Regions from separate parts of the Arthrobacter sp. A5 genome, predicted to be linked through region 3. Evidence: riboswitches for the same ligand, from Rfam matches in the RefSeq annotation. Region 3 holds a riboswitch; each other region holds the start of a gene.

Region 1 (10,222 bases), 1.3 Mb from region 3:
TGCCGCACGGCACCCGGCCATAGCGGCGTCGTCGGGCGTCGACCTGACGGTGACCGCAGGTTCGGCGCTGAGCATCACGGGGCCAAACGGTGCCGGGAAATCGACGCTCGCCCTCACCTTGGGCGGATTGCTGCCGCCGTTGGACGGAGAGCTGCGCGCCGGCAAAGGACTGCGCCGTGGGGCCGGACCGGAACCCCATCGGTGGAGGGGAGGAGAGCTGATCCAGCGCATCGGCACCGTGTTCCAGGAGCCCGAGCATCAGTTCATCACCGGGCGTGTGCTGGACGAGCTGAATTTCGGACCGAAAATCCTGGGCCGGGGGTCCGATCGGGTGGGGGAGCTGCTGGAACGGCTACGGCTGACGCATCTGACCGAGGCCAACCCGTACACGCTCTCCGGCGGTGAGAAACGCAGGCTCTCCGTGGCCACCGTACTGGCCGCAAGCCCATCGCTGCTGGTGCTGGACGAGCCGACGTTCGGCCAGGACGCCAATACCTGGGCCGAACTCGCGAGCCTGCTCACGGAACTGCTCGATGCCGGCACCGCGGTGATCTCGGTGACCCACGATGAGGATTTCACGGAAGTGCTAGGGGGAGCGCGGCTCCGGCTTTCAGCCGACGGCCGGCCCCTTGAAGCTGCGCGGTCCGAAGCTGCGCCGCAAAGAGTTGCGCGGTCTGACGTTGCCCGCAGCGGTGCCGTGGGTGCCCGGTGAGCCTTGATGTGATGGCCGGTCCCCGGTCCACTGCCGTGTTGGCGAAGGCGAACCCTCTCTCTAAACTGGCTGCCGCGCTGGTCCTGACAATCGCCTTACTGCTGAGCGTGGACTGGGCGTCGGCCACCGTGGCGTTGGTCTGCGAACTGGCGGTGCTGCCGCTTGCCGGTCTGAGCGTCCGGACGTTGCTGCTGCGCGGCTGGCCGATTCTGGCCGCGGCGCTGGTGGGCGGCTACGGTTCGGCGCTGCTGGCACCGAAGACCGGGGCGGTGCTGCTGGACTGGGGCCCGTTGCTCTTTACCGAAGGCTCGCTGGAGTCCGGCGTCGCGATTATGCTCCGCGGAATTGCCATTGCGCTGCCGGGACTGATCGTGCTGGCCAGTACCGACCCGACGGATCTGGCGGACGCGCTGGCGCAGAAAATGAAGCTCCCGCACCGTTTTGTACTCGGGGCCCTGGCCGCGATGCGCCTCGTCGGCCTGCTGGTGGAGGAATGGCAGACCCTGGGGATGGCGCGGCGTGCCCGCGGTGTGGGCAGTGGCGGGGGATTTGCCGCGCGGTTCAGGTCGTCCCTCGGACAGGGAATGGCACTGCTGGTCCAGGCTGTCCGGAGGGCCTCCCGACTGGCCGTGACCATGGAAGCCAAGGGCTTCGGCGCAGGACCGCGGAGCTGGGCCAGGGAATCCACGTTCGGACCGATGGACCCGTGGGTCTTCGCCGCCGGACTGCTGATCGCCGCCGCAGTGGTGGGCGCCGCCGTCGTACTGGGGACCTGGAATCCGGTGCTCGGGTAAAACGACCAACCACATGGAATCCGCGGGTTCCTGAGAGCGCAGGAACCCTATTGCGTTCTCTAGGACCCGCGGGTTTTCCGCTGTTCCCAAGTGGCCTGGGTTTCCCGGGCTGACCTTCGAAGCATGAGTCTTGCGCGCATAAAGCGTGAGTTCCGTCACGCTTTACAGCGCGAGATGCCTGCGGTGGCCCTGGTGGAGGTTTTTGGAACCGGCTCCGTGACAAAGACGGTCCATAGCTACCCGACCCCAGCATCGCACTTTGTGGTGCGTCCACGCGTCGCCATTGTCACCATACACAAATTGGCGTTGTGAAAGAGCTGCCGCGTCAAAGCCCCGCTGATTACTTTCCCTGCGGCCCTGCCGCCCTTGTGGCCGGGGAAGGGGGAAGGGGGGCCTGACCTAGCGGGGCCGGCACGCTGCGGTTCGTCGTCATAGCCAACGATGCTCAGATCTTCCGGGACGCGCAGCCGCAGCCGGCCGCAGGCAAGTAGAACGCCCACCGCCACGCGGTCATTGGCGCACACGATCCCGGTGGGCCGATCCGTCCGAGGTGTCCGGCCGTCGTCGTTGGTTAAAAGGTGCATGGCGGCGGCGAAACCTTTGTTGACTTCCCACGCGGTGGTCACAATATTCGTCGCCGGCAAGTTCGCAGCCGCCATGGCCCGTTGGAAACCATCACTACGGCGCCCCGGGGCGACGAGTTCGTCCGTGCCGGCCAGGAATGCAATGTCGCGATGGCGGGCGTTGATCAGGATCTGGGCTGCGCTGCGCCCACCGGAGAGCTCATCGGGGATGACAGAGCGGAGCGCGTTAGCGGGATCGAAACTGTTGGCCAGAATTGCCGGGACGCCTGCCATAACCGGGGCCGGAATGTGCTCGCGCAAACTCATGGCGGCGAACATGCCCCTTGGAGGAGCTTGCCGGCGAACGGCCCTCCAGCGGGCGACGGCGTTGGGAGTGTAGTTGAGTTCCTTGGCCGCAGCCAGAATGCGTTCCTGCTTATCCTTGGCGATATTGCCGTCTGTGCCGGCCGTTAAGGACTAAACTGATGGCGCTGCGCGACACGCCCGCCACGCGGGCAACATCGAAGGAAGTGGCTTTCCGTGGCACCTCCTGAATCGTGTGAGGCCAGCGTAACTCAACCCATGTGACAGGGGTTGCAGCCTCCTCGACCCGGCGTGCTGGCCTGCATGGTTTACCCGGTTTGGCACCGGACTGCGGCGTGGTGAAGGCGGCGCAACATCCGGGTAGAGGTACGGTTGACATACGCGGCGGTTCGTTGCGGTGCAAGGCCGATTATCCCCGCAAATATCGCACCACCTGGTTAGGGTGCCGGTATTAGCGGCAAGATCGCGTTGCGGGTCGTCAATTTGACACTGTTTATGCACTTCATGATATTAGTAGAGGTATGACTCAGGTAGCTGCGGAATCCGTTGGAGTGTTGGTCCGGGACGCCCGCACCGATAGGGGCTGGACCCAGGGCCGGCTGGCCGCCGAGCTCGGCACGAGCCAAAGCGCGGTCGCCCGGATGGAACAGGGGAAACAAAATCTGAGCCTCAAGATGATCCAGCGGATGGAGTCCATCTTCGGCCGCAGCATCGTCAACGTCGGCGGGAGCGGCAAGCCGCGGATCACCCATCTGCGCGTGGTGGGTGGACATCAACTCTCCGGCAGCGTAGACGTCAACTCCAGTAAGAATGCCGGCGTCGCCCTGCTGTGCGCCAGTCTGCTGAACCGCGGCTCCACGACGCTGCGCCGGCTGGCGCGGATCGAGGAGGTCAACCGGATCGTCGAACTGCTGACCAGCATCGGTGTCGAATGTACGTGGCTGAACGCCAACGATCTACTGGTCCGCCGACCCGCCGTGCTGAACCTGGCCGCCATGGACGTGGAGGCCGCGCGGCGCACCCGCAGTGTCATCATGCTGTTGGGGCCGCTGCTGGATGAAGAGGCCAGTTACCGGCTGCCGTATGCCGGCGGCTGCGATCTGGGAACGCGCACCGTGGGTCCGCATCTGCAGGCGCTGCGTGAATTCGGGCTGTCAGTCAAGGCGCATGCTGGGTTCTACGCCATCCAGGCTCCCGAGGCCGACACCGAGGACCGCTCGTTCGTGCTGACCGAGCGCGGGGACACCGTGACAGAGAATGCCATCATGGCCGCAGCCCACCGTGAAGGCACCACCGTGATCCGCAACGCCAGTCCCAACTATATGGTCCAGGATCTGTGTTTCTACCTGCAGGGACTGGGCGTTCGTGTGGACGGGATCGGCAGCACCACGCTGACCATCCGGGGCAAGGCCAGGATTGACGTCGACCTCGAATATTCACCGTCCGAGGACCCAATCGAGGCGATGAGCCTGATCACGGCCGGCATTGTGACGGGTTCCGAGGTGACGATCCGGCGCGTGCCGATCGAGTTCATGGAAATCGAGCTCAGCGTGCTGGAGCAGATGGGCTTCCGGTACCGCAAGTCCGACGAATACACCGCCCATAACGGCCATACCAGGCTCGTGGACATCACCACTCTGCCGTCCGAGCTGACCGCGGCGGCGGACAAGATCCACGCCATGCCGTTCCCTGGGCTGAACATTGACAATCTTCCGTTCTTCGCCGTGATTGCCTCCTGCGCCCAGGGGTCGACGCTGATCCATGACTGGGTCTATGAGAACAGGGCCATTTACCTGACCGAACTCAACCGGCTCGGCGCCCGGGTTCGGCTGTTGGATCCGCACCGGATCGATGTTACCGGCCCCACTCGCTGGCGCGCGGCGGAAATCGGCTGCCCGCCGGCGCTGCGTCCGGCCGCCTGCATCCTGCTGGCGATGCTGGCGGCGAAGGGCACCTCCGAGCTGCGGAACATCTACGTGATTGAACGGGGTTACGAGGATCTGGCCGAGCGGCTGAACACACTCGGCGCCGAGATCGAGTACTTCCAGGACTGAGCGGCGGTCGCTCGCCTTGGTCGGTTACGCTTGCGTCGCGGCGAGGGCGGTGGCCAGATCCCGGGTGAGGTCCCCGATGTCCTCCAGACCCACCGAGAGCCGGAGAACACCGTCAGTCAGCCCGATCGCGGCCCGGCCTTCCGGTCCCATCGCCCGGTGTGTCGTCGTGGCCGGATGCGTGATCAAAGACTTCGCATCGCCCAGGTTGTTGGAGATGTCGATGATCGTCAGGGCGTTGAGCAGGGCAAACGCGGCGTCCTTCGCCGTCGTGCCGGACGCGGCCCCTACTGCGCGTTCTGCGTCCTTGTCCGCCACTTTGGGTTCCCCGGCCATGCCCGCCACTGTGGGTTCCCCGGCCCTGGCTGTATTAGCCCGGCTCACAGGGGGAGCTTGGCCGGCTGCGGCCAGCTCGAAGGTGAGCACGGTTCCACCGGCCTTCATCTGTGCACGTGCCATTTCAAACTGCGGGTGCGAGGGCAGCAGTGGATACCTGACCCAGCTCACCGCGGGATGCTGTTCGAGGAACTCGGCGAGCCGCAGGGCATTTGCCGCGGAGTGCGCAACGCGCAGCCCCATGGTCTCGAGCCCCTTCGTCAGCACCCACGCGTTGAACGCCGACAGTGCCGGACCGGTATGGCGCATCAGCTGCTTGACCGGACCGTCAATAAACTCCTTGGTGCCCAAAATGGCGCCGCCAAGGACGCGGCCCTGCCCGTCGATGTGCTTGGTCCCGGAATACACGATCACATCCGCGCCCAGTTCGCCACACTTTTGCAACAGCGGGGTGGCGAAGACATTGTCCGCCACCACCTTGGCTCCCGCGGCATGGGCCAGTCCGCAGACGGCCCGGATATCGACAATTTCCTGCATCGGGTTCGACGGCGATTCGAAGAATACCGCCGTCGTGGGCACGGATAATGCCTCCCGCCACTGGCCGAGATCCGCGCCGTCAACGAAGACCGTCTCTACGCCCCAGCGCGGCAGGATCTCATTCAGGATCACGAAGCAGGAGCCGAACAGCGAACGGGCCGCGACCACCCGGTCGCCTGCCGCCAAGAGGGCCCCGAGGGCGGTGAAAACTGCGGACATCCCGGAGGCGGTGGCGAAGCAGGCTTCCGTGCCCTCGAGCAGCCGCAACCTTTCCTGGAACGTGGCGACGGACGGATTCCCGTACCGGGAGTAGACGAAACGGTCCACCTCACCGGTGAAGGCCGCCTCCGCCGCCTCCGCCGATTCATAGACATAACCGGAGTTCAGGAACAGCGCCTCCGAGGTCTCCTGGAAGTTGGAGCGGTCCAGGCCACCGCGCACCGCCTGGGTATCCGGCGCCCAGCCCGGAGCATCCTGATTAAAATTGCTCATCTCAGTCCTTTAGCTCGGAGCCTATTTGCAAGGGAGCTGGCGGTTTTTCCAGCCGTTGACGATCCGGTCCCCGTAAGCATCCGGGACGCCCTCGAACCCTTCCAGCACATTCCAACTGGTGAATCCGGCGCCCGACGCGGCCTCCGCGGCGCTGACCGAGCGCACGCCGGAACGGCAAAGGAAGACCAGCTCGGTCTGCCCCTCATCGGGGGCCTGGGCGCGCAGTTCGTCGAGGAAATCCGGGTTCAGCACGCCGCCGGCCAGGTTCCACTGGATCAACAGCGGGTCACGTCCGGTCATCGAGGTGTCCGGCACGCCGATGTGGTGCCATTCAGCCTCGGTGCGCACATCCACCAGCACGGCCCCGACCGCGAGCTTGTCCCAAGCCTGTGCCGGGGTGAGGTCGCCCGCGTAGCTCATTTGACGCCGTCGTCCGTTGACCCGGCACCGGGCAGAATGACCGCCTGCGCGGCAACGGTCCGGCCGCCGTCGAACGCCAGCGACGGGCTGCCATAGAGAATATAGCCTTCGGCCAAGGCGGCACTGACGCGCTCGCAGAACGAATGGTCATCCGGACCGGTGAGCAGCCGGTAAGTCAGCGGGGTTTCTTTGGCGGGTGTAGCTGTCAAGGTAGTCTCCTCATTGCAATCGAAGGGTGCAAGCGGAAGGTGCAGACAGCCCGGGGCCTTGCCGGGAACGTTCACGCTTGCAGCCCGTGGCCGTCAAGCCAGGTTTTGCCGAGTAGTCACCTGAGGCACCCCGCCGGAATAGAGGGTTGCCGGCCAGCAAGTCAGGGCTTGGCACTGGCGCTCGTTACTCATCTAGAAAATTAGCACACCGACGGATCAGCCGGTCAACAGGACGCCGGACTGTGGCGCCGGATGACGGGGGCTGATGCCGGACTGAGGAGCTACTCCGCGTCGTGGATCAGTTGGTTCAACTCGGCGGTAAGGCCGGCGCGCACGTCGGGGCTGCCGATTTCCCGGCCGTCAATATGATTCACGGGGGCGAGCAGCCGGATACTGGAAATCAGCCAGACGCCGTCCGCGTCGAAGAGATCCCCGGGCTCCACGGGGCCGTAACCCAGCTCCCAGCCGGCGGCCTTGGCGGCCGTAAACAGCGCACCCTGCGAGGTGCCGGGCAAGATTCCGCTGTCCAGCTGGGGCGTGATCAGTCGCTTGACCCGGTCGGGCCCGCCACCTTCGGCATGGGCCAGCAGAACGGACGACGTCGGGCCCTCCAGCACGCGCCCGTCACCGCTGGTGAAAATCACGTCGTCCGCGCCATGCACACGGGCGTAGCGCAAGGCCGCCATATTCACCGCGTAGGACAAGGTCTTGGCACCCAGCAGAAGCCACGGCGCACGCTCGGCGATGGAGCTGTCGTAACCGCGTTCCAGCAACAGCACATCGATTCCGCTTTCGCGTTGCGCCCGACCGGTGGCGGGAGGCTCCGAGGCCTGGACCCAAGCCGTCGGGATCGTGCTCCCCTCGACGCCGCGGGTGACGATGAGCTTGAGCACCATCTCGTCGGGGATGTTTTCCGTGGCGCTCATCCGGCTGTCTTCTCCGGTGCCGCCGGCCCCAACCGCGCCTCCGGCCCGGGCGGAGGCGCGGTTGCGGCGGAATTCGGTGACCGCCGTCGTCATGGCACGCCGCCACGCGTCCTGGGACGGTATCTGCAGATCCATGGCCCGAGCGGAGGAATCCAGCCGGTCCAGATGCGCCTGGGGCTTCCGTGGCGTCCCGCCGACCACCAGCAGGGATTCGAAAACCCCGTCTCCCCGGGTGGCTCCCTGGTCCGTGGCCATCAGTGTGGGCTTGCTGGCGTCGGCAATGCGTCCGTCCGGAGCGGAGGGGTCCAAGAATACCAAAACAGTCATGGTTCAGCTTAGTGCCGCGGGCAGGCCGCCTTTCGGCCCACCCGGGCTGGGCGCGGCGCGGTGGGCTAGCCGGGAAAGACCGTGCCGAGGGCCGAGAGCACGCCGTACGCCTTCGCCTGGATCTCCAGCCATTCCTCCTGCGGAACGGAGTCCGCGGTGATCGCACCGCCCGCGCCCAAACTGAGCCGACCGCTGCCGTCGTCCGTCGTTTCGATCACGAGCGTGCGGATGGTGACGGACAGGTCGGCGGCGCCATCGAGGGAAAAATAGCCGATGGCGCCAGAATAAATTCCGCGAGGGGCTGCTTCCAGCCGGTCCAAAATGGCCATGGTGCTGATTTTTGGCGCGCCGGTCATGGAGCCGGCGGGGAACGCGGCGGCCACGGCCTCGGTGCGGGTGGACCCGGGCCGAAGCTGCGCCTCAATGGTGCTGACCATCTGGTGCACGGTGGCGTAGCTTTCCACAGCGCAGAGACGGGGAACCGAGAGCGAATCCGGCACGGCGAAGTGCGAGAGGTCATTTCGGAGCAGATCCACAATCATGATGTTCTCCGCCCGGTCTTTCGCCGAGTTTGCCAGCTCGGATTTCAGTGCCGCGTCCAGGTCCGGATCCGGATGCCGACGCCGGGTGCCCTTGATCGGCTCCGCCCGCATCGTGCCGCCGGCGGTGATCCGCAGGAACCGCTCGGGCGAGGTACCGGCGACGGCGAGTGCGCCGAAGCGCAGGTAGCTGGCAAAAGGGGCCGGATTCCGTCGGCGCAGCTGCCGATAGGTCCGCCACGGATCGAGCGGGACCGCGGTGGTAGCCGTGAGCGACGTCGTCAGGCAGATCTCGTAGGAATTACCATCCGCAATCTGCGCCTGGGCCCGGGCGATTTTGTCCTGGTAGGCTGACTCAGAATCCCGGATGGTGAACACCGGCGCTTCGGCCCCGGCTCCGGGCCCCGTCGTCGGCGGTTCGCTCGTCAACTGGCCGGTCGTCGGCGGCCCAAACTCCGGCGAATCCGTTGGGAGCTCATCGGAAGCGAGCGCTTCGACAGCGGCGCGAGCGGCATTCAGCCAGGCCGCCGCTTCCGAAGCCCCGGCAGCACCATCCGTGCCATGGCCCTGCTGGGAGAGGGCCAATAGGTAGACGCAGCGGCGGGCATGGTCGACGACGACCGCCCGCCCGGCGAAAATCAGTGCGGCATCATCTGGGCGTCCGGCTGTTCCCGGCCCCGCTGCATCCGCTCCTCCCGTTTCCCGTTTGAGTTCATAGCCCAGGTAGCCAAGCCAGCCGAGGGCGAAGCCGCAGTCATAGTCGTCCGGGGTACGGACGGCCTTACGGCCCCAGACGGTGTCCAGCCAGCGGAAAAACGGGTCCTGGACACGGGCCGTCACGGCGCCCGTCCTGACTTTGGTCACGCCGTCGCCGTGCCGGGCAAACTGACCGTAACTGCCGCCGTCGTCCGCCATGATGGAGAACCGGCTCCGGGTGTCAAGGGCCGCCGTGGCCTGCCCGACGGGAGCCTGCCCGGCGGAAGCTGCCCGAGCCGTTCCGGGAGCCGACCGGGAATCGGCGTCCGAGCTGTCCAGCCAGACGGAGTTTTCGGACCTGCCGTACAGCGTCTCGAAAAGCGACTCCTGGTCCGGATAGGCCTCGAGCCGCCGCACCTCCAGCTCCAGCCCGCGGCGCCGGGAGCGTTCCGGTGCCAGCAGCGCCTCCAGCGGCGGCAGGGAAGTCAGCGCCAGCAGCACCTGGGCCGGCACGGAGTCATCCGCACGCCCCTCAACCAGCAGGTCTGCGGTCGCGGCGGCCCCCCCTGCGGCCAGCAGCTCATCCTCCTGGTCGGCCCAGGCATCCCAGAACGGCGCAAATGTTACGCCGTCCCTGGCCAGCGCACGGAACTTCCGCTCGCCCGGCGCCGCCTCTACCCATACGATGGTGTCCAAGTAGGGTGTGGCCGACGAATGCGCCGCCCCAACGCCTTCAACGATCACGATCTCGGCTGGCTCCGTGACGCGTGGTGCGCCGTCGTAGTGGTTTTCCCAGTCCCAGCTGGTCCACTGCGCAGGCAGGCCCTGCCGCAGCGGTGTGAGGACGGTGCTCACATAGCGCTCCACGCCGGCGGCCAGCCCGTTCCAGCCGGGATAAATGTCCTCAAGATGGAAGACCGAGACTCTGCGGTGCTCGCGCAGCAGGGCAGCGAGCTCCAGCGCCAACACGGTTTTCCCCGCTCCGGAGCGGCCGTCAATGCCGATGATCACCGGCGCGGTGCTGCTAGCGCCGAACATCGGCAGCCCCCGCCGAGGCTTGGGCACCGCCGCGAAAGGATGACGCAGGCATTGGCCCGGCCATCGGCGGACGTCCACGGTCTCCGGTGCGGCGGGCAAGGTTCCGGTAGGGCAGCGTCATGACAACAGTGTAACGAGGGGGCCGTCAGTACCGCCGACGGGGCGGCTGGTATGCGGCTGCGGGACGCCGACGGCTATCGTCAGAGGACCACGAGCAGGGCGCCGACGGCGATGAAGAGCAGACCGAATATCCTGTTC
Region 2 (10,222 bases), 1.9 Mb from region 3:
GTGAGGTTCTGCGGGTTTTTCAGCAGCACCCAGCGGGTTCCCTTGAACTTCTTCGCGATGTCCTGATCGGGCAGATCACGGGCCCGTTGCCAGATGGAACGGCGGAAGGATTCCAAGGCGTTGGTGGCCAGCTGGATGACGTGGAATGGATCGTAACAGATGACCGCGCCGGGGGCGTTGGTCCTCACGGACTTGGCAAAAGCCGGTCCCATGTCCATGCTCACGGCCTCTATCACCGCCGTGTTCTCGGCTCCGATCTCGGCGAAGAACCCGTCCAGTGTGGCCGCGTTTTTCCCCGGGGCTCCCCACACGATCTTCGAGGTGGCGTGGTCCGAAACCAAGGTCAGGTAGCGGTGGTGTTTGCGCCAGGAAATCTCATCCACCCCAATATTGACCAGGGACTCGAAGCGTGTTTCATCGAGCTGTTCGGCCACGACGCGTTCGCAGATCGCCCCGACCCTCCGCCACGCTATCCGGGCGAACAATGACACCGTGGTCTTGTCCGCCCGGGTGACCAGCCAGGCGATCATGTCCTCAAAGTCCGTGCTGAACCGGGACCCGGGCCGGGCGAACGGCACGCCCTGAACCACGACCCCATGGGCCGGACACACCAGGCGCCGGCGCAGCATCGTCAGCACGGTCACCCGCCCCGCAACATCCAGGTGCCGCCAGGAGGATTCGGCCCACCGGGTGTCATAGCCGGCCATCGTGAAGAAGCTGCAATGCGGGCAGTCCAGGCGTTTGCGGGCCTTCAACGCCACCCGCACCACCAACGGGCCAGCAGCGTCAAAGGCACCAGGATCAACATCAATGACGCGCACGCCTGTCAGGTTAAGGAGACGGTTGAGTAGAGTGGTAGCACGCATGGGTAGCTCCGAAATTTGGGCAGTGTGAGAACTACCAAATCTACCGGGTTACCCATGCCCCATAACACACAAACCCTGACCCACACTTACGTCAGGAGAGCCTAATTTGGCAGCCGGGCCAATCTCGTCTTTCAGAATGACTTCGGACCCCTCGCGGCCTTCTCCTCGTTGGCGGCACTGACATGGTTGGTGGCACTGACATGGTTGGCGGCACTGACATGGCTGGCCTACCTGCTGCGTGCGGCGGATGCGATCATTTCCCCTGCGGGCACCGACCCGGCCTGTACGGCAGGAGTAGGTGGGCTTAGGCCGGCTGGATCACCAATCAGAAGCTGTTTGCGACCATCATCATCGGAAACGTGCTGCGGTTGATAATCGAGCTGGCGGGAGACCCCAAGCTCAAGCCGGCGCTCGATTTTAAGGCCGGCACCAACTGGGTGCTGCCGTGGTCTGTCGCGATGGCGCTGGTGAGTTAGCTGACGGATCCGAAAAACGCACCCGAACCCAGGAGGCCAGGGGCATTGAAGCAGAGACTCCGGTAGGGAACCCGGGCCGGAAGCTACAGAATCGTCGAGAGCAGCAGCGTCAGCAGCAATCCGACCACCGAAATAATGGTCTCCATCACCGACCAGGTCTTGATCGTCTGCCCCACCGTGAGCCCGAAGTACTCCTTGACCAGCCAGAAACCCGCGTCATTGACGTGCGAGAAGAACAGCGAACCGGCGCCGATCGCCAACACCACCAACGCGAGCTGGGCCGGGGAGAGCCCAGTGGCCAGCGGGGCGATAATGCCTGCAGCTGTCACCGTGGCCACCGTGACCGAACCGGTGGCGAGCCGGATCAGAACGGCCACCATCCAGCCCAACAACAGCGCGGAGAGGCTGGCAGCTATCGCGATCTTGGCTATCGCCGTTCCCGTGCCGCCGTCGACCAGTACCTGCTTGAAGCCGCCGCCGGCGCCGACGATGAGCAGCACACCGACAATGGGCAGCAGGCTCTCGCCGATCTTTCTGGTCAGGGTCGACGGCGAGAAGCCCACCGCGGATCCGAATGTCACCATGGCCAGCAGTACGGCCACCAGCAGTGCGAACACCGGGTCGCCGATAAAGTCAAGCAGCGGGCGGACCGCGGCTCCCTTGTCCACCCAAATATCTGCCGCCGCCTTGATAAGCATGAGCACCAGCGGTGAAAGCAAAGTAATCAGCGTCCAGGCGAACGTCGGGCTACTCGTCGCCTCCGGGTCCTGTGCCCTAGCCGCAGGTCCGTTGTCGGCAGTACCGCTCCCCACAGAGGTCGCAGGGCCATTCTCGGCAGCACCGTTCCCGGCCCGGCGACGGGTCGGTCCCCCCGACGAAGCCCCCATGGCACCACCCGATGTCCCGACCAATGCACCGGTGACCGCCAGCCCAGCACCCGCCGCGCCGATCGGCACCATTTTGGCCGCCAGCTTGCCGAAAAGCGGGCCAGCGATGATCACCGTCGGGACAGCCACCAACAGTCCAAGCGCCAGCGTGATCCCGACGTTGGCGTGCAGCAGCCCAATGGCCGCCAGCGGGCCAGGATGCGGCGGAATGAAGCCATGCAGCACGGACAAGCCGGCGAGCGCCGGAATTCCCAGGCGCATGGCAGGCCCCTGGGACCGGTGCACCGCCAGCATCACCACCGGAATCAGCAGGACCAGGCCGATTTCGAAAAACATCGGGATGCCAATAATCCCAGCGATCAACGCCATTTTCCACGGCAGCGTGGCCGGCCTGCCGTGCAGCAACGTGTCCACCACCTTGTCCGCCCCGCCGGAATCCGCGAGCAGTTTCCCCAGCATCGCGCCCAGAGCGATCAGGACCCCGACGTAGCCCAACACCCCACCCACACCGTTTTCGTAGGAGGTCGTGACCTTGTCAATGGAGATCCCGGAGCCGATGCCAACAAAGAGCGCCCCGATGGTCAGGGCCAGAAACGCATGCAGCTTCGCCCAGACAATCAGCAGCACCACAATGGCGATGCCGATTGCGGCAACAATCAGCACCTGGGTGTCGTGAGCGCTCCACGGTTCCTTCATTTTGTCGGTGGTGGCGTCGGCGGCAACCGCAGCAGCCGCGTTGCCGAGGGTATGGAGGGTTCCGAGTGCACTGGTGATGTTCATAGTTCCCCTACTCCGCCCGGCCACTAAGGCCGAGCTCCTCAATAATTTCCCGGGTGATGACACCAGGGGCCGGACCTACGTTGATCCGGATCTGAGGTTCATCAGCGGCAGGCTCCTCGAGCGCGGAAAACTGGTTGTCCAGCAGACTCGTCGGCATAAAATGTCCCCTCCGCACCGCCAGCCGGGCCGCAATAACTTCCTTTGAGCCGCTGAGGAACACAAAGACGACGCCTGAACCGCGCCGGTTGATCACCTTCCGATAGGAGCGCTTCAACGCCGAACAGGTAATGAGTCCGTCCTCGCCGGCGTCAAGAGTTTCCTCAACCCAATCTGCCACCTTCGCCAGCCATGGCCAGCGATCCTCATCTGTGAGCGGATGCCCGGCCGCCATCTTCTTCACATTCGCCTGGGGATGGAGCGAGTCCCCCTCCTCAAAGGGCCATCCCAGCTGTCCGGCCAGCAGCGCCGCTACGGTCGATTTTCCACAGCCGGATACGCCCATCACCACCAGCACTACGGGCCTGGCAACGGGAGGCAAAGCGCCCTGGCCTGCAACCATGGCACCATCCTGCCAGCCGTCACCGACATTGTCAGTAGGGCGTCGTCGTTCACAACAGTCCACCCCCGCAACCGCGGGCAGCCGGGCAGTGTCCGCGGGCAGCCGGACAGTGGCCGCGGGCAGCGGGCGGACGGGCAGGGGCCGCGGACAGCGGACAGCGGACAGCCGGAACATTCCGCATAGCGTGCGTAAAAGTGCCAGACTAGGAGAACGCAACACCGCCAGCTGGCCTTTGACAGCAATCTGCCATCCGAAGGCCCACGGCAACCTGACATTCAGTTCCGCCATATCAAGGAGGCCGCTTTGTCCATTGTCCGTGTACTCGCCCGCCCGATGCTCGCTTCGTCTTTCATCCTGGCCGGACTGGACCGGCTGCGCCACGCAGACCAGACAGCCACTCAGCTCTCACCGGTGCTGAGACAAGTGGTGCAGGCTCTGCCTGTCCAGACGGATGAGAAGACCCTCGCCCGCGTCATCAGCGGCACGCAGCTGGGCGCCGGTGTCATGCTGGCAGCGGGCAAGTTCCCCCGTCTGTCCGCCCTCCTGCTGACACTGACCTCCACGCTGAACGCCGTCGTCGAATACCGCACGGCGGATTCGAGCACGTCCGAGGCCCGGTCGCGCAGGCGCAACCAGCTGCTGAAGAACGTCTCGCTCTCCGGTGGCGTCCTGCTGGCCGCGGTCGATACCGCCGGAAAGCCAGGTCTGGCATGGCGTGCCGGACACCTCGCCGAGGCCGGGAAGAAGTCCACGCGCAAGCAGCTCAAGCACGCTGACAAAGCCGTCCGCCGCATTGCCAACGATGTGACAGGCGCCTAACTCCCCATGACTTTCGCCCCCACCAACGGCGCCCTTCCCGCCGGCGCCGCATCGCCATGGCCTGCTCCGATGGCCAGCGGCCCGGTCGATGCGACGTTGGCGGTTCCGGCGTCCAAATCGCTGACCAACAGGTATCTGGTGCTGGCCGCGCTGGCGGACGGGCCCTCGCGGCTGCGCGCGCCGCTGCACTCGCGCGATTCGGCCCTGATGATCGTTGCGCTGCGCCAGTTGGGGGCGGTCATCGAGGAGGTGGACGGGGAAGGGCAGTTCGGCCCGGATCTGCGCATCACGCCGATCCCCGCCGGTGCGCTGCTGCCGGTGGGAACGGCGGTGGACTGCGGTCTGGCCGGCACCGTCATGCGTTTTGTTCCGCCGCTGGCCGCGCTGACCGGCGGCAGCATAGCGTTCGACGGCGACCCGGCGGCCCGCCAGCGACCGATGGGTCCGGTCATTGATGCCCTTCGTGGGCTCGGCGTGGAGATTGCCGACGGCGACGGCGAACCGCGGGCGCTGCCGTTCACCATCAAGGCCACCGGCCGGGTCCTAGGCGGTCACCTGATCGTCGATGCCAGCGGCTCCTCACAGTTCGTTTCAGCCCTGCTGCTCGCGGCTCCGCGTTTCGAAGCGGGGCTGCATTTGGAACATTCGGGGAATCCGGTGCCAAGCCTGGACCACATCGGGATGACCGTGGACGTGCTGCGCGGTGCGGGCGTCGTGGTCGATGACTCCGTGCCCAACCATTGGATCGTCTCCCCTGGTCCAATCCAGGCCTTCGACGTCGTCGTCGAGCAGGACCTGTCCAATGCGGGGCCATTCCTGGCCGCTGCCCTGGCCACCCGGGGCACTGTCCGGATTGCCGGCTGGCCGTCCCGGACCACTCAGGTGGGCGATCAATGGCGTGAAATTCTGCCGAAGTTCGGCGCCGCCGTCTCGCTGCGGGACGGTGTTTTGACCGTGACCGGCGGGGAGAGCATCAACGGTGTTGACCTGGCGGACACGAGCGAGCTTGCCCCCACGGTGGCCGCTCTCTGCGCCCTGGCCACCGGTCCGTCGACGCTCAGCGGCATCGCGCACCTGCGCGGCCACGAAACTGACCGTCTGGCTGCGCTGGTCGCGGAGATCAACGGGCTGGGCGGCTCCGCCATCGAAACGGCGGACGGGCTGGCCATTACCCCGGCACCTCTGCACGGCGGCCTTTTCCACAGTTATGCGGATCACCGGTTGGCGACGGCCGGGGCCATCATCGGGCTGGCGGTGCCCGGCGTCGAGGTGGAGGACATCGGCACAACGGCAAAAACCATGCCCGAGTTCGCCGGACTTTGGGCCGGCATGCTGGGGCTTCCGGGCGTTGTGCGGCCGAGCGGCTCCGGGACTCCAGCCAGCTCCGGCATCCCCGACAGCCCGTCCAGCTCCAGCGCCTCCAGCTCCAGCCCTCCAGCCGGTTTCGGCACCGCCGGCAGCGCCTCCAGCTCCAGCCCTCCAGCCGGTTTCGGCACCGCCGGCAGCGCCTCCAGCTCCAGCCCTGGGCGATGACCCGCAGCATGCGTGACTGGGATGAATCCGATGTCCGGATCCGGCCCAATAAAAAGGGCAGCCGGCCCCGCACCAAGGACCGGCCCGCATACGACGAAGCCGTGATCGGCCGGATCATCACCGTGGACCGCGGCCGCTACACGGCAATCGTGGACGAAGACACGGACACCGAACGCGTCCTGATCGCCGCCCGGGCCCGGGAACTTCGCCGCAGCCCGGTGGTGGCCGGGGACTTTGTTGCCCTGGTCGGCGATACCACCGGAGCGCCGGACACGCTGGCACGGCTGGTGCGGGTGCAGGACCGCCGAACCGTCCTGCGCCGCAGCGCCGACGACACGGACCCGATCGAACGCATAGTGGTGGCCAACGCCGACCAGCTGGTGATCGTGGTGGCGGCGGCCAATCCGGAGCCGCGCACCGGATTCATCGACCGCGCTTTGGTGGCCGCATACGACGCCGGCATCGCACCGCTGCTGCTGGTCACCAAGGCGGATGTCAAAGATCCCGCCGAGCTGCTGGCCAACTACGAGTACCTGGACATGACCGTAGTGGTGAGCCGGACCGCCTCCGATGCCGCATCCGGCATCGATGCGCGCAGCGACGACGGGCAGTCGGCACGGCTGGCCGGTACCGCCGTCGGGCAGCTCAAAGAACATCTGGACGGAAAGGTCTCCGTCATGGTGGGCCATTCGGGCGTCGGAAAGTCCACCATGGTCAACGCCCTGACCGGTTCGCAGCGGGCCACAGGCGGTGTCAACTCTGTGACCGGCCGCGGCCGGCACACCTCATCGTCGGCGCTGGCACTGCGGCTGGCGGACGGCTTGCCCGGCAGCTGGATTGTGGACACTCCCGGCATCCGTTCGTTCGGCCTGGCACACGTGGACCCGGACCGCATTCTGCAGGCGTTTCCCGATCTCCAGCCCGGCACAGACGCCTGCGAGCGCGGCTGCAAGCATAACAACGCCGCCGTCAACTGCGGACTGGATCCCTGGGTCAGCCAGGGGCACGCCGGTGACGCCGGGACGGCCAGGTTGGCCTCGCTGCGACGACTGCTGAGCACCGGCGACCGCACCGAAGGCAGGGCGCAGGCCAAGGAACTGGGCACCATTCTGTAGCAGGTGGGTGCCCCGCCTCCCCTGTTCAGCGACGAAAGAACGATAGCGTGAACCCATGACCCATGCCCCGCAGAGCTACAACGATGACCTCCGCCTTGCCCACGTGCTGGCGGATTCGGTGGATTCACAAACCATGGCCCGCTTTAAGGCCCTCGATCTGCAGGTGGAGACCAAGCCTGATCTGACGCCTGTGACGGACGCGGACAAGTCCGCGGAGGATTCCATCCGCAGCCAGCTCTCCCGGGTCCGGCCGCGCGATGCGGTCCTCGGCGAGGAGTTTGGCAGCAGCGGGCACGGCTCACGGCGTTGGATCATCGATCCAATTGACGGAACCAAGAACTTTGTCCGCGGCGTTCCGGTCTGGGCCACCCTGATTGCATTGGTCGAGGACGGCAGGCCCGTCGTCGGGCTGGTCAGTGCTCCGGCGTTGGGCAAGCGCTGGTGGGCGGCGGAGGGCACTGGGGCCTACACGGGCAAGTCGCTGGCGGCGGCCACCAGGCTGCGCGTGTCCAACGTTTCCGAACTCTCCGACGCCTCACTGTCCTATTCCTCGCTGACCGGATGGAAGGAGCGCGGCAACCGGGACGAGTTCATTTCCCTCACCGACAAGGTCTGGCGCACCCGCGCTTACGGGGACTTCTGGTCCTACTGCCTGGTCGCGGAGGGCGCTGTTGACATCGCCTGTGAGCCGGAGCTGAATCTGTATGACATGGCAGCGCTGGTGCCGATCGTCGTCGAGGCCGGCGGCCGCTTCACGTCTCTGGAAGGCGCGGACGGGCCCTTCGGCGGCAACGCGCTGGCCACCAATGGCATTCTGCATTCGGAGGTCCTCCGCACCCTCAACCCGGACCACGACGACCTGCTCTAGCCCGACTGCGGGCACTATGGGCCGCAGCCTGCCCCGCCCCGTGAAAGTTTGTCCATGTTTCAGCGGCTGGCCGCGGCGTCTCATTCGGACACGCCGTGAAAACCACGGCGAATTTCTCAAAAGGTGGTCAAATTTCGACGTCCGGGACGTAACACAGCCTCTTAGCCGTAACACTGGCCGTTAATACTGGCGGCACGGGTGCGGATTTCGTAGTCTTGTGGGCATAGGTCACGAGTGCCAGTGCTAAACCCCGGTTTGCTGGCCGGCAACCCTCCCTTCGCGGCGGGGTGCCCCGGGTGACGACCTGGCCGGGCCGGAGCGGTCCTGGCAAGCGCGGAAACCGGCACGGCCGGGTCCTTCCTTGGTGAGGTCATTATGAGCATTTCAACCGCCGAACACAACGTTCCCTCCGCTCGCGCCTCTGGTCCACTGGCCGAAGCGTCCGGGCAAGGCTGCCTCCCTGGGGGCCGCGCCGGCAGCGGTAGGAGCGCCGGAAATTCAGGACCGGGCCCGCTGCTGGAGGTCGCCGGCCACGAACTGCGAGCTCCCTTGATCCAGGGCGGAACCATCCGCTACGCCAACTTGGATTACGCGGCGTCCGCCCCGGCCTTGACCGAAGTGGCCGACTACCTGAGCGATATCCTGCCCTACTACGCGAGCGTGCACCGCGGCGCCGGCTTCGCTTCCCAGGTCAGCACCTCCGTCTATGAAAACGCCCGGGACACGGTGCGCAGTTTCGTCGGCGGCCGTCCCGATGACGCGGTCATATTCACCCGCAACACCACAGATTCGCTGAACCTGCTGGCCGGCTGCGTGCGGGACATCGTCGCGGGCACCGGTGCCCACGTCGTGTACCTTGACATCGAGCATCACGCCAACCTGCTCCCCTGGCAGCGCCTGCCGCACCGCAGCGTGGTGGCGGAAAACTCCCTCGCGGAGACACTGACGAACCTGGAAACGGAGCTCCGGGCCGGGAACGTGGCCCTGCTGGCGGTGACCGGCGCCTCCAACGTCACCGGCGAGGTCCTGCCGATCGCGGAGCTCGCGGCACTGGCCCACCGCCACGGGGCCAGGATCGTTGTGGACGCCGCCCAGCTGGCGCCGCACCGCCGGATCAACATTGCCGCGGACGACATTGATTATCTGGTCTTCTCCGGGCACAAACTCTATGCCCCCTTCGGAAGCGGCGTTGTCGTCGGGCGCCCGGACTGGCTCGACGACGGAACCCCGTACCTCGCCGGCGGCGGGGCGGTCAGCGAGGCGCGCCTCGATTCCGTCAGCTGGGCCACCGGGCCGGCCCGCCATGAGGGCGGCTCCCCGAACGTCCTGGGCGCCGCGACGCTGGCCAAGGCAGCCGGGATCATCGCGCGGCTGGACCAACGGCGCTGGCAGGACCACGAGCAGGCCCTGCGCAGCCACCTGATCGAGGGCCTGGAGCAGCTGCCGGGAATAACCGTGCACCGGCTCTTCACCGACTCGGACACCTTCCCCGGCAGCGGCGCCATCGGCGTGGTGAATTTCTCCGTCGCAGGGTACGACGCCGGCCTGGTGGCCGCGTATCTTTCCGCCGAACACGGCGTTGGCGTCCGCGACGGTAAGTTCTGCGCGCACCCGCTGCTGCGCCGGCTCGGGCTCCCGTCCGGCTCCCTGCGCGCAAGTTTCGGCGTCGGCTCCCGGCATGAGGATGCACAGCGCCTGATCGACGGCGTCGCGGCCCTGCTGGAGTCCGGGCTCGGTTGGGACTATGTGGTGGACTCCGGCCGCTGGATACCCGCCGACGACGGCCGGCCGTTCCCGGAGTGGGCGCCGAACACCCCCGGGACGGCCGGCGCCGCCCCCTGCAGCACCAGCTGAACGGATTCGAAGCATCCGCCGCCGGTGGGATAGGGTTTTCCCGCGGGATTCCGGCGATATTTCCAAGGAGCGTCATGGCGGCACCGAACGGCGGCCCAAGTCTGGACAGTGAGCGCCGCAGGGAACTGGCGGACAGTTTTCAGGACGGCGGCGAACACTATGAGCGTGTCCGTCCCGGCTATCCGGAGGAGTCACTGACCTGGCTGCTGTCCGGCACCGACCCCGCCGGGGTGCTCCATGCCACGGACCCGAACGCCATGGACCTGCGTGCTTCGGATCTACGCGCCTCGGATCTGCGTGCCTCGGATCCGAAGGGCACGGAGCTGAGTGCACTGGGTCCCAATACCCCGGGTCTCAATGCCCTCGATATCGGCGCCGGCACCGGGAAGTTCACCGTTCGGCTGGCAGAGCGCGGGCTGACCGTCGTCGCCCTTGATCCATCCCGTGACATGCTTCGTCAGCTCG
Region 3 (10,222 bases):
GTCCGGCCGAATTTTAAGATTATGGTCACCGGCGGGATCGTCAACCCGCGCTCCTACGAGCTGGTCGGACCGTACACGGACATCATCTTGCAGAAGGTCGCGCTGGATTTCGCGTTTATCGGCGTGAACGGCATAGATCCGCAAGTCGGTCCCACGGTCAGCGACGAGGGGGAGGCAACGGTGAACGCCCTGATGGCCCGGCGCGCTTCCGAGGCCTATATGCTGGCGGACTCGTCCAAGATCGGTCAGCGATCGTTTGCCACCATGGAGGGATACCCTTTCCATAAGCTGATCACCGATGCCGGAATCACGGCCGAGCAGCTGGCGGCCTTTGGGCACAATGACATGGACGTGATCGTGGCGCCGGACGACTGATCGCGGGGCGTTCGCGGCTGGCCGCGGGGCGTTCGCGGCTCAGCACCCGTATTGGGCATTGGCACGTGGGGTGTCGCGGCTGCGTATGTCCCTTTCGAATGCCGACCGGAAGACGTTGTCGATCCGATCCTCAGGAAATGCGGGCAAGATAGGGACCATGAGCAATTCCGTCCCGGGCCGATCAGAGACCGGTGCCCCCAAGACCGGTACATGGGGAACCCGTCCGCACGCCAGGCTCCGCGTTGAGGTCTGCATTGTGCTGGGACTCTCGCTGGGGCAGTCGGCGGTTTACGCCGTCGTCCAGCTTTTGGACAAGCTGAGCCGGGCGCCGCTCGCGCAGGGCACCTCCACCCTTAATGCGGCCCAGAGCAGCCGCCAATACTTCGACCTGGTGTACCAGCTGCTGGGTATTCTCTTTGCCCTGGTCCCGGTGGCGCTGGTGCTGTATCTGCTCTGGCAGCCCGGCCGGTCCGCCTTCGCCAGACTGGGCTTCACGCTGCAGCGTCCCGGCCGGGATTTTCTCTGCGGCCTGGGGCTGGCTGCCCTGATCGGGATTCCGTCGCTGGCGCTCTACGCGGCCGGACGGGCCTTGGGTATCACCACGGAGATCATCCCCAGCGCGCTGAACACGTACTGGTGGACCGTCCCGGTGCTGGTCCTCTCCGCGGTCCGGCACGCCATCGTCGAGGAGGTCATCGTCGTCGGCTACCTATTGGAACGCTTCGGCCGGTTCGGCTGGTCGGCGACGGCAGCAGTGCTGGCCAGTTCGCTGCTGCGCGGCAGCTACCACCTCTACCAAGGCTTCGGCCCATTTGCCGGAAATTTCCTGATGGGACTCGTATTTTGTTGGGTCTATCGGCGCTTTGGCCGGCTCACGCCGCTGGTGATTGCCCATGCCCTGCTGGACATCGCCGCTTTTGTAGGGGGCCCGGCGCTCGGGTTTGGCTGAGGTGTGTGCTGAAACCGGGGCGTCCCCGTCAGGCCGAAGGACTTTCGCGCCGACAAAGGGGCCACCCCGTCGGGCCGAAGGACTTTCGCGCCGACAAAGGGGCCAACCCGCGAAAACGGTGCTGCGCAACTACGTCCTCGCGGGGCGGCCCCGTCGTCGGCGTATTGACCAGACGGGGCTGGGCCTACCTGGGTACGCGGCTAAATCGTGACAAACCCATTCGCGGTCTCGAAGGTCACGCTCATAATGCCTGGAGTCCCACGCGGAGCGATCCATTCCACCGCAACGTCGTCCAGCGGCTTTTCCACCGGTTCGCCGAGCCATTCGGTCACGCGGTCGGCGCTGCCGGCAATGGTCAGCTTCGAGAGCCTGACGTTGGTCGGGCTGGCCTGCGACGGGTGCAGGGTGGGATCGCCCTCCCACTTGAGCATGTATGGAACCTGCGGGTCCGAAATGAGTCCCTTGATGCCGATTTGCTTCCAGATCAGTTCCTGGCCGTCCGGGAACTTCCGGTTGCCGGGAACGGCGCTGCGACCCAGACGTTCCTCAAAGGGGGAAAGATCGTCTACGGCGACGCACCATCCCATCCAGCCACCGCCGGCCGCGGAGCGGGCGCGGACGGCCTGCCCGAACGGAGCCTTGTCCGACGCCGGATGCTCCAGCACCTCCACGACCTCCAGATAGTGGTGATCCATGAGCGGGAAAATGATATTGCGGGTACCGAAGCGGGGATGTACACCGCCACGGACGCGCTCGATTCCCAGAGCAGTTGAAATGCGGGCGGCGGTGGCGGCCAAACCATCTGATTCACAGGCGTAAGAAACATGATCCATGCGCATGCTGCTCATCCTTACACTTTGCGAGTGACCTCTCGAGTTAGGTCCGGCTTACCAACATGGGACGACCCGCAGGGGCTATCTCCCGACCCTCTTCCCCTCGACCCTCTTCCCCTCGGCCCACTTTCCCTCGGCCCAATTTCCAACCCCGCACCCTCTCCCACCCCGCACCCTCTCCCACCCCGCCCACTCTCCCAACTGGAGAGTGGGCGTCATATTGGCGTCATCTTGTTGCCAGCATCCGCCCGGGTCCGCCAGACTTGATTCAGGTCATGAGTGTCAGCGACAAGCCCCGGCTCGCTGGCCGGCAACCCTCCACCGCGGTGGGGTGCCCCGGGTGAGGACCAGGCCTTAGCCAAACGGCTAAGCGCAAGCGCGGGTCACACGACCATCTTGGCTCAGCTCAGCGGGCATCACCCCAGGCTGTGCCTACTGATGAACCCGGTGTCCCCAGTATGAGGAGCCACACATGAGCAATGCATGGTCATTTGAAACACGCCAGATCCATGCAGGCCAGGAACCCGATGCCACCACCGGCGCCCGCGCTCTGCCGATTTATCAGACCACGTCCTTCGTTTTCCCCAGCACCGAAAGCGCGGCGAACCGGTTCGCACTGACCGAGCTGTCCCCGATCTACACCCGCATCGGCAACCCGACCCAAGATGCCGTGGAGCAGCGGATTGCGAGTCTGGAAGGCGGACTGGGTGCACTGCTGCTCTCATCCGGACAGGCTGCATCCACTTTTTCGGTGCTCAACATCGCGGAGGCCGGCGACCACATAGTTTCCAGCCCGAGCCTGTACGGGGGAACCTTCAATCTCTTTGCGCATACGCTGAAGAAGTTTGGCATCGAGGTCACCTTCGTGGCGGATCCGGACAATCTTCAGCAGTGGCGCGACGCCGTTCGGCCCAACACGAAGCTGTTTTTCGGCGAGGTCGTTTCCAATCCGCGCCAGGATGTGCTGGACATCGAGGGTGTCAGCACGGCCGCGCACGAGGCAGGCGTGCCGCTGATCGTGGACAACACGCTCTCCACCCCGTATCTGATCCGGCCGCTCGAGTGGGGCGCCGACGTCGTCGTTCATTCCGCCACGAAATATCTGGGCGGGCACGGCACCGCCATTGCCGGCGTGATTGTCGACGGCGGCAAGTTCGACTACACGAAGGAGCCGGAGAAGTTTCCCGGCTTCAATACCCCGGACCCGAGCTACAATGGCCTGGTCTACGGCCGCGATCTGGGCGAAAACGGTGCGCTGGGGGCGAATCTCTCCTACATTCTCAAGGCGCGCGTGCAACTGCTGCGCGACCTGGGTTCGGCGGTTACACCGTTCAACTCCTTCCTCATTGCGCAGGGTCTGGAAACGCTGAGCCTGCGCGTGGAGCGGCACGTGGAAAACGCTCTTAAGGTTGCCACCTGGCTGGAATCGAACGAGTTCGTGGAGTCCGTTGCCTACGCCGGTCTGCCCTCGAGCCCGTGGTACGAGCGCGGACGCAAGTACGGACCCAGGGGCACCGGTGCCGTCATCGCGTTCAATATCAAGGGCGGTCTCGAGGCAGGCAAGCGCTTTGTTGACGGTCTGGAATTACACTCCCACGTTGCCAATCTGGGCGACGTGCGCTCCCTCGTGATCCACCCGGCCTCCACCACCCACGCGCAGCTTTCGCCGGAACAGCAGCTGGCCGCCGGCGTGGCTCCCGGTCTGGTGCGGCTGTCGGTGGGACTGGAAAACATCGTCGATATCCTCGCGGATCTGGAGGCCGGTTTCCGGGCGGCCAAGACAGCGTGAGCGGCCCGGGAACGACGGCGGTCCCCGGACCGGGCGCGGCGGGCTCCTTAGCGGTGTGCCCGCCACCAGGACCGGCATCGGCGGGACTGGCATCGACCGGTGAGGTGCCGGCCGGCATGGCGTCGGCCGGAGCACCGACCGATTTGCCGACCGGAACATCGCCGCTCGCCACGGCCGACGGCGAAGTAAAGTATGCGCGGATCGGCGACCTTGATCTGGAGGCCGGCGGACGGCTGCCGGACGTCACTGTCGCGTATGAGACGTGGGGGACGCTGAACGCCGAAGCCTCCAACGCGGTGCTGATCGCGCATGCACTCACCGGCAGCACCCACGTCTCCCGCGGTGGTTCCGCGGAGGACGGCTGGTGGGAGGGTCTGGTCGGTCCGGGCCGGGTCATCGACACGGACCGGTATTTCGTTGTGTCGCCCAATATGCTGGGCGGCTGCTACGGCAGTACCGGACCGTCCAGCATCGCCCCGGACGGACGCCCCTGGGGGTCCAGATTCCCGTTCGTGACGATCCGGGATTCCGTCCAGGCCGAGGCTCGGCTGGCCGATCAGCTGGACATTGGCTCCTGGTATGCGGTGATCGGCGGGTCGATGGGTGGAGCACGTGCACTGGAGTGGGCTGTCACGCTGCCCGCACGGGTACGCCGCTGCGCCGTCGTCGCCGCCTGCGCGGCCAGTACCGCAGAGCAGATCGCCTTCGCCCAGGCCCAGGTGCTCGCAATCCGGCTGGATCCGGACTTTGCCGGCGGGGATTATTACGACGGGGCAGCGCCGGTGGCCGGACTCGGACTGGCGCGGCGGATTGCCCATATTACCTACCGGTCCGAGCCGGAGATGTCGGCGCGGTTCGGCCGGAGCGCACAGCCCGGGGAGGCTCCGGTGAGCCAAGGCAGGATCCGCAATATTGCCGGGTCTTCCGCCGGGGAAAGGTATCAGGTGGAAAGCTACCTGGACCACCAGGCGCATAAACTGGCCCGGCGATTCGATGCCAACAGCTACATCGTCATCACCGAGGCGTTGATGAGCCACGATGTGTGCCGCGGGCGCGGTCCCCTGCGGCAGGCACTGGAGCAGGCCGCGGACGTCGAATTCCTGATTGCCGCTGTGGCCTCGGACCGGTTGTATTTCCCCGCACAGTCGGATGAATTGGCGGCGGCGCTGCCCGGAGAAGTAGGCGTGGACGCCATCGAGTCGGAGATCGGGCACGACGGTTTCCTCACCGAGACCGAAGCCGTCGGAGTGCTCCTACGGCGGAGGTTCTTCGGTAACCCTGCCTCGATTGGGGAGCAGCGCCCTTTTTAGGTCTGTAACAGGCACCTGCTCGGTTAAAGGTGGTCAAACCTTGACGGTCGATGTACCTACGCTCCGGCCCCGGGCGGCATCCCGGGGCCGAAGACCGGGCCCGCCGTCGGACGCTTGGCACTGATGCCGTCGCCGGAGGACTGATGGCGCACTCGGCGCAGCACCCACGGCACAAAGAACTCGCGCGCCCAGACAAGGTCCTCCGACCGGGCCGTACGCCAGTTCCGCACCGTAAGCGGCTTGGGGAACTTCGGCTCCAGGGTATGCGGAACGTTGAGTGCCTCGAGCGCCATCAACGCAACGGTGTGGTGGCCCAGCGGGGAGAAGTGCAGCCTGTCACCGGCCCACATCTGCGGATCCTTCAGCTGCCGCAACGACCACATGTCCGCGATGATGGCGTCGTGACGGGCGGCGATGGTGCGCAGGTTTTCGTTGTAGATCGCCACGCGGCCCCGGACCAGGCCCAGCACCGGGGTATCGCGGATATCGGGACCGTTGAAGAGCAGCACCGTGGCGCCGGACGTCGTCATCCGTTCCACAGCGCCGTCCAGGGACTCGGCCAACGCGTCCGGGTCCGAGCCGGGACGGATGAGGTCATTGCCGCCGGCCGAGATCGAGATCAGTCTGGGCTTGAGTTCCAGCGCCGGCTCCAGCTGCTCGTCCAGGATCTGCTGCAGGAGGCGGCCGCGGATGGCCAGGTTCGCGTAGGCAAAGTCCTCGTGGCCCCGGCTCAGCTCCTCGGCCAAACGGTCGGCCCAGCCGCGATGTCCGCCGGGGCTGGATGGTTTGGCGTCCCCGATCCCTTCGGTGAACGAATCACCCATGGCCACATAGCGGTTCCACGGATGCAGCCTGCCCGGCAGCTGTTCGGAATGGGTGCGGGCGTCCTGCTCAGTCATTTGGCGGCGCTTTCGATGGGAATCACCGCTCCATCCTGCCCATGTCCGGCATGGTTACGCCACCGCAGTCCATTTTCACGGTCAGCGTCGTACGGCTTTTTTGGCGCCAGGACGACGACGGTTGCGGCTCGGTTGCGCCGGCCGGCGCCCCGCCGGTCAACGCGCTGTCGGGGCCCGGTTTCCCATCCCTCGGCGGTTCTGATTGACTGCCCGGATGGATAAACAAGCAGTACTTGCGGCCTTCAACGAGCAGATCCGCCGGCGTCCGGAACCGGCCTCCGGGGACGGAGTCATCGAGACGGACGGCCACGTGGTCCGGCAGATGGGCACCGGGTGGTCCGGGGTGGCCTGGAGCGATCTGAATGCCGTCGGCGCCGACCAGGCCATCGCCGCGCAGGTCGAACGGTTCGCCCAGGCGGGCAGGTTGGCGGGGTCGGCTCGTCCCTGGGAGTGGAAGCACTACTCCTATGACCTGCCCGCCGATCTGCCCGACAGGCTGCTGGCAGCGGGGTTGGCTCCGGGGCCCGCGGAGGCGCTGATGGTGGCCGAAATCCTGGATGATCTAAACCTCAACGTCCCGCCGCCGCCGGGCGTGCAGCTGATGCCGGTGCTGGACCGGGACGGCGTTGACTCGCTCGTGGCGGTGCACGACGAGGTGTTCGGCGGGGACCACTCCGCCATAGGCCAGGCGCTGCTCGCTGGCATCGGGCACCAGCCGCCGACCACCGCCGCCGTTGTGGCCATGGCCGATGGGATCCCGGTCTCAGCAGGCCGGGTTGAGTTCCACCCGGGAACCGAATTCGCCAGCCTGTGGGGTGGAGGCACACTGGCCCCATGGCGCGGGCGGGGCGTGTTCTGCTCGCTGGTGGCGCACCGTGCGGCAATTGCGTCCGCCCGGGGTTTCCGGTATCTCCAGGTGGACGCTTCGGCGGACAGCCGGCCCATCCTGCGGCGTCTGGGATTCGTCGAACTGGCCACCACCACACCGTTCACGCACCCGGGCACAGCGGTCTGACGGCTCAGCGTCCGCGGCCGGGTCTGAACGATGGGCCGGTACGGTGGAGGAATGACCGCCGAGGATCCGCCCGAAGACCTCCAGTCCCTTCCGGTCGCCGAGTTCGCGTTCCCCGGCCCGCTCCGCGACAAGCTGGTCGCCGCGGTCCTTGACGGAAGCAAGACCAGCACCACTGGACTTGTCGCCGACTACGAAGCCTGCGGCGACCCGATTCCCCGCGTCGGGGACCGGTCGGTGGTGATCGACTCGGAGGGCCGCAACGTGGCCATCCTGGAAGTCACCGGGATCGTAATCTGTCCGTTGGATCAGGTCGATCTGCAGCACGCACTGGACGAGGGGGAGGGACACGCATCCGTTCTCGACTGGCGCAAAGACCATGAGGAGTACTGGCACAGCCCTGCGATGCGCGAAGCCTTGAAAGATCCGGGCTTCACCGTCAATGAGGAAACACTGGTGGTCCTGGAAAGGTTCCGCGTGGTCAGCGTCCTGAAGGCCGGGCGTGGAAAGATGGACGGATGATTGAAGCGACAAACACCGCGGCCCCTTCCGTCGTCTGGTCCAAGGCCGAACAGGCCCGCCCCGGGACGCCCTTACTCGTGATGCTGCACGGCTACGGCGCCGACGAGGCTGACCTGTTCAGCCTGGCCCAGCTGCTGCCGGACGAGTTCACCGTTGCGTCCGTGCGCGGGCCGGAGCGTGCCGGTCCCGGGTACTCCTGGTTTCCATTGCGCTCGGATGTCTCCTATGCGGTGCAGACAGTGAAGACGACGACGGCGGCCGTCACGGCTTGGCTCGACGGCGTCCGCGGGCAGCACAGCAGCGTCACCCTGCTCGGCTTTTCGCAGGGAATGTGCATGGCCACCTCGCTGGCGCGGCACCGTCCGCACGACTATGCCGCCGTCGTCGGCCTTTCCGGTTTTGTTATTGACGCCGGGACGGAAGGGGAGGGCTTCTTCCACGACGCGGAACTGGCCGCGGCCCAACTGCCGGTGTTTTGGGGCCGTGACCAGGCCGATCCGGTGATTCCGGTCGAAGCCGTGGACTTCACCGCCGCCTGGTTGCGCGCGCATTCGAAGCTGACCAAAGTCCTCTATACCGGAATCTGGCACGGCATCAACGACCAGGAAATGGCGCACGTCAAGGAGTTCCTCGGACTGACCGTGCTCAAGGCCTGATGGTGCGGCGTGCTCAAGGCCTGATGGTGCGGCGTGCTCAAGCCCTCACCGTGGCCCCGGCGGCGTGCGGTGAGATCAGGGCGCGGTTATCCGCACGGTTTGGCCATTGACGGTAACGGTATCGCCGACGTGCAGCTGGCGTCCGCGGCGCTCCTCGATCTCGCCGTTGACCTGCACCAGCCCGTTTTTGATGAGCTCGGCGGCCTCCACCCCGTCCTCAACCAGGCTGGCCAGCTTCAGCAGCTGTCCCAAGCGGATCATGTCGTCGCGGATGGAAATGTCGGTAGTGTCCCGGTTGCTCATACAAGCAATAATGCCTGACGGCGGGCCGGTCCATGTACCCGCCGGACCTGTGCAGGTATCGCCGTCTGCAACAGCGGGCCGGTCCATGTACCGCCGGACCGGTGCAGGTATCGCGGCAGCGCAGGCGGGTGGCCGGTGTGCCTGCACTCCGAGGAGATCACTCATCCGGGCTCCGCAGCTTGAGCGGGAGCCGCAGCTTGAGCAGGAGCCGCAGCCCGTCCGGGCGCCGGCGCTGCCCGGTAAGCTAGGGTTTAAAGTTCTCCGGCGCACTGTCCGCCGCATCCCGGACCACGGAAATCCCCGTCGGCACCGGCCATGATCTCCACCGCGGGATACTTACCCTCGGCTCAGGCGGACCGCACCCAGCGGCCCCGCGACGCTCCTAGAAAGGGACAACGCCACAATGGCCAATAAATCCTCGCTCGACCCGATTATTTCCCTGGCCAAGCGCCGTGGATTCGTTTTTCAGGCCGGTGAGATTTACGGCGGTTCGCGGTCGGCCTGGGACTACGGACCCCTCGGTGTGGAACTGAAGGAGAACATCAAGCGGCAGTGGTGGCAGTCGATGGTCCGCGGCCGCGACGACGTCGTCGGTCTTGATTCTTCGGTGATCCTGCCGCGCCAGGTCTGGGAAGCCTCCGGTCACGTGGAGGTCTTTTCCGACCCACTGGTCGAATCCCTGCACACGCACAAACGCTACCGCGCCGACCACCTGCTGGAAGCGTACGAGGAGAAGCACGGCCACCCGCCGGTCAATGGACTGGCAGATATCAAGGACCCGGAGACCGGACAGCCCGGTTCCTGGACCGAACCGCAGAACTTCTCCGGCCTGCTCAAGACCTTCCTGGGTCCGGTGGATAACGAGGAGGGCATGCATTACCTGCGCCCGGAGACCGCTCAGGGAATTTTTGTGAACTTCAACAACGTCCTGACCACCTCGCGCAAAAAGCCGCCGTTCGGCATCGCCCAGATCGGCAAATCCTTCCGCAACGAGATCACACCGGGAAACTTCATTTTCCGCACCCGTGAATTTGAGCAGATGGAAATGGAATTCTTTGTCGAGCCCGGCACCGACGAGCAATGGCAGGAATACTGGATGGAAACCCGGATGAAGTGGTACACGGATCTGGGCATCCGGGCGGAGAATCTGCGCTTCTTTGACCACCCCGAAGACAAGCTCAGCCATTACTCCAAGCGCACCGCGGACATCGAATACCGCTTTGGATTCCAAGGCTCCGAATGGGGCGAGCTGGAGGGTGTCGCGAACCGCACGGACTTTGACCTGTCCACGCACTCCAAGGCCTCCGGAACGGACCTGAGCTACTTCAACCAGGCCACGAACGAGCGGTTCACCCCCTACGTGATCGAGCCCGCTGCAGGCCTGACCCGCTCGCTGATGGCGTTTCTGGTGGATGCCTACACCGAGGATGAGGCCCCGAACGCCAAGGGCGGGGTGGACAAGCGCACCGTGCTCAAGTTGGATCCGCGGCTTTCCCCGATCAAGGCGGCCGTGCTGCCGCTGAGCCGCAACGAGGACCTCTCCCCGAAGGCCCGCGAGCTCGCGGCCGCCCTGC

The links. Region 3 has a riboswitch for S-adenosylmethionine ahead of ACLLJI_RS04770 (bifunctional o-acetylhomoserine/o-acetylserine sulfhydrylase). Riboswitches for the same ligand answer to the same signal wherever they lie in the genome.
Region 1: another riboswitch for S-adenosylmethionine. It lies ahead of ACLLJI_RS19305 (DUF1737 domain-containing protein); the one in region 3 lies ahead of ACLLJI_RS04770 (bifunctional o-acetylhomoserine/o-acetylserine sulfhydrylase).
Region 2: another riboswitch for S-adenosylmethionine. It lies ahead of ACLLJI_RS14135 (aminotransferase class V-fold PLP-dependent enzyme); the one in region 3 lies ahead of ACLLJI_RS04770 (bifunctional o-acetylhomoserine/o-acetylserine sulfhydrylase).

The regions. Positions count from the first base shown of each region.
Region 1 is NZ_CP180316.1:4,065,473-4,075,694, reverse strand. Features, by position in the region: gene ACLLJI_RS19335 (ABC transporter ATP-binding protein) at 1-712, shown strand, start outside; gene ACLLJI_RS19330 (energy-coupling factor transporter transmembrane component T family protein) at 724-1,506, shown strand; gene ACLLJI_RS19325 (substrate-binding domain-containing protein) at 1,743-2,396, opposite strand; gene ACLLJI_RS19320 (UDP-N-acetylglucosamine 1-carboxyvinyltransferase) at 2,915-4,447, shown strand; gene ACLLJI_RS19315 (O-succinylhomoserine sulfhydrylase) at 4,472-5,809, opposite strand; gene ACLLJI_RS19310 (rhodanese-like domain-containing protein) at 5,831-6,229, opposite strand; gene ACLLJI_RS19305 (DUF1737 domain-containing protein) at 6,226-6,438, opposite strand; SAM riboswitch class IV at 6,507-6,627, opposite strand; gene ACLLJI_RS19300 (aminodeoxychorismate lyase) at 6,720-7,691, opposite strand; gene ACLLJI_RS19295 (chorismate-binding protein) at 7,757-9,964, opposite strand; gene ACLLJI_RS19290 (LysE family transporter) at 10,165-10,222, opposite strand, start outside.
Region 2 is NZ_CP180316.1:2,987,559-2,997,780, forward strand. Features, by position in the region: gene ACLLJI_RS14100 (ISL3 family transposase) at 1-866, opposite strand, end outside; gene ACLLJI_RS14105 (SLC13 family permease) at 1,426-3,009, opposite strand; gene ACLLJI_RS14110 (gluconokinase) at 3,017-3,568, opposite strand; gene ACLLJI_RS14115 (DoxX family protein) at 3,872-4,387, shown strand; gene aroA (3-phosphoshikimate 1-carboxyvinyltransferase) at 4,394-5,920, shown strand; gene rsgA (ribosome small subunit-dependent GTPase A) at 5,917-7,035, shown strand; gene hisN (histidinol-phosphatase) at 7,091-7,903, shown strand; SAM riboswitch class IV at 8,130-8,243, shown strand; gene ACLLJI_RS14135 (aminotransferase class V-fold PLP-dependent enzyme) at 8,279-9,757, shown strand; gene ACLLJI_RS14140 (class I SAM-dependent methyltransferase) at 9,832-10,222, shown strand, end outside.
Region 3 is NZ_CP180316.1:1,053,948-1,064,169, forward strand. Features, by position in the region: gene ACLLJI_RS04755 (DeoR/GlpR family DNA-binding transcription regulator) at 1-375, shown strand, start outside; gene ACLLJI_RS04760 (CPBP family intramembrane glutamic endopeptidase) at 533-1,324, shown strand; gene ACLLJI_RS04765 (VOC family protein) at 1,525-2,163, opposite strand; SAM riboswitch class IV at 2,429-2,542, shown strand; gene ACLLJI_RS04770 (bifunctional o-acetylhomoserine/o-acetylserine sulfhydrylase) at 2,630-3,946, shown strand; gene metX (homoserine O-acetyltransferase MetX) at 4,063-5,256, shown strand; gene ACLLJI_RS04780 (SGNH/GDSL hydrolase family protein) at 5,313-6,155, opposite strand; gene ACLLJI_RS04785 (GNAT family N-acetyltransferase) at 6,370-7,170, shown strand; gene ACLLJI_RS04790 (ASCH domain-containing protein) at 7,222-7,689, shown strand; gene ACLLJI_RS04795 (alpha/beta hydrolase) at 7,686-8,345, shown strand; gene ACLLJI_RS04800 (RNA-binding S4 domain-containing protein) at 8,421-8,648, opposite strand; gene ACLLJI_RS04805 (glycine--tRNA ligase) at 9,052-10,222, shown strand, end outside.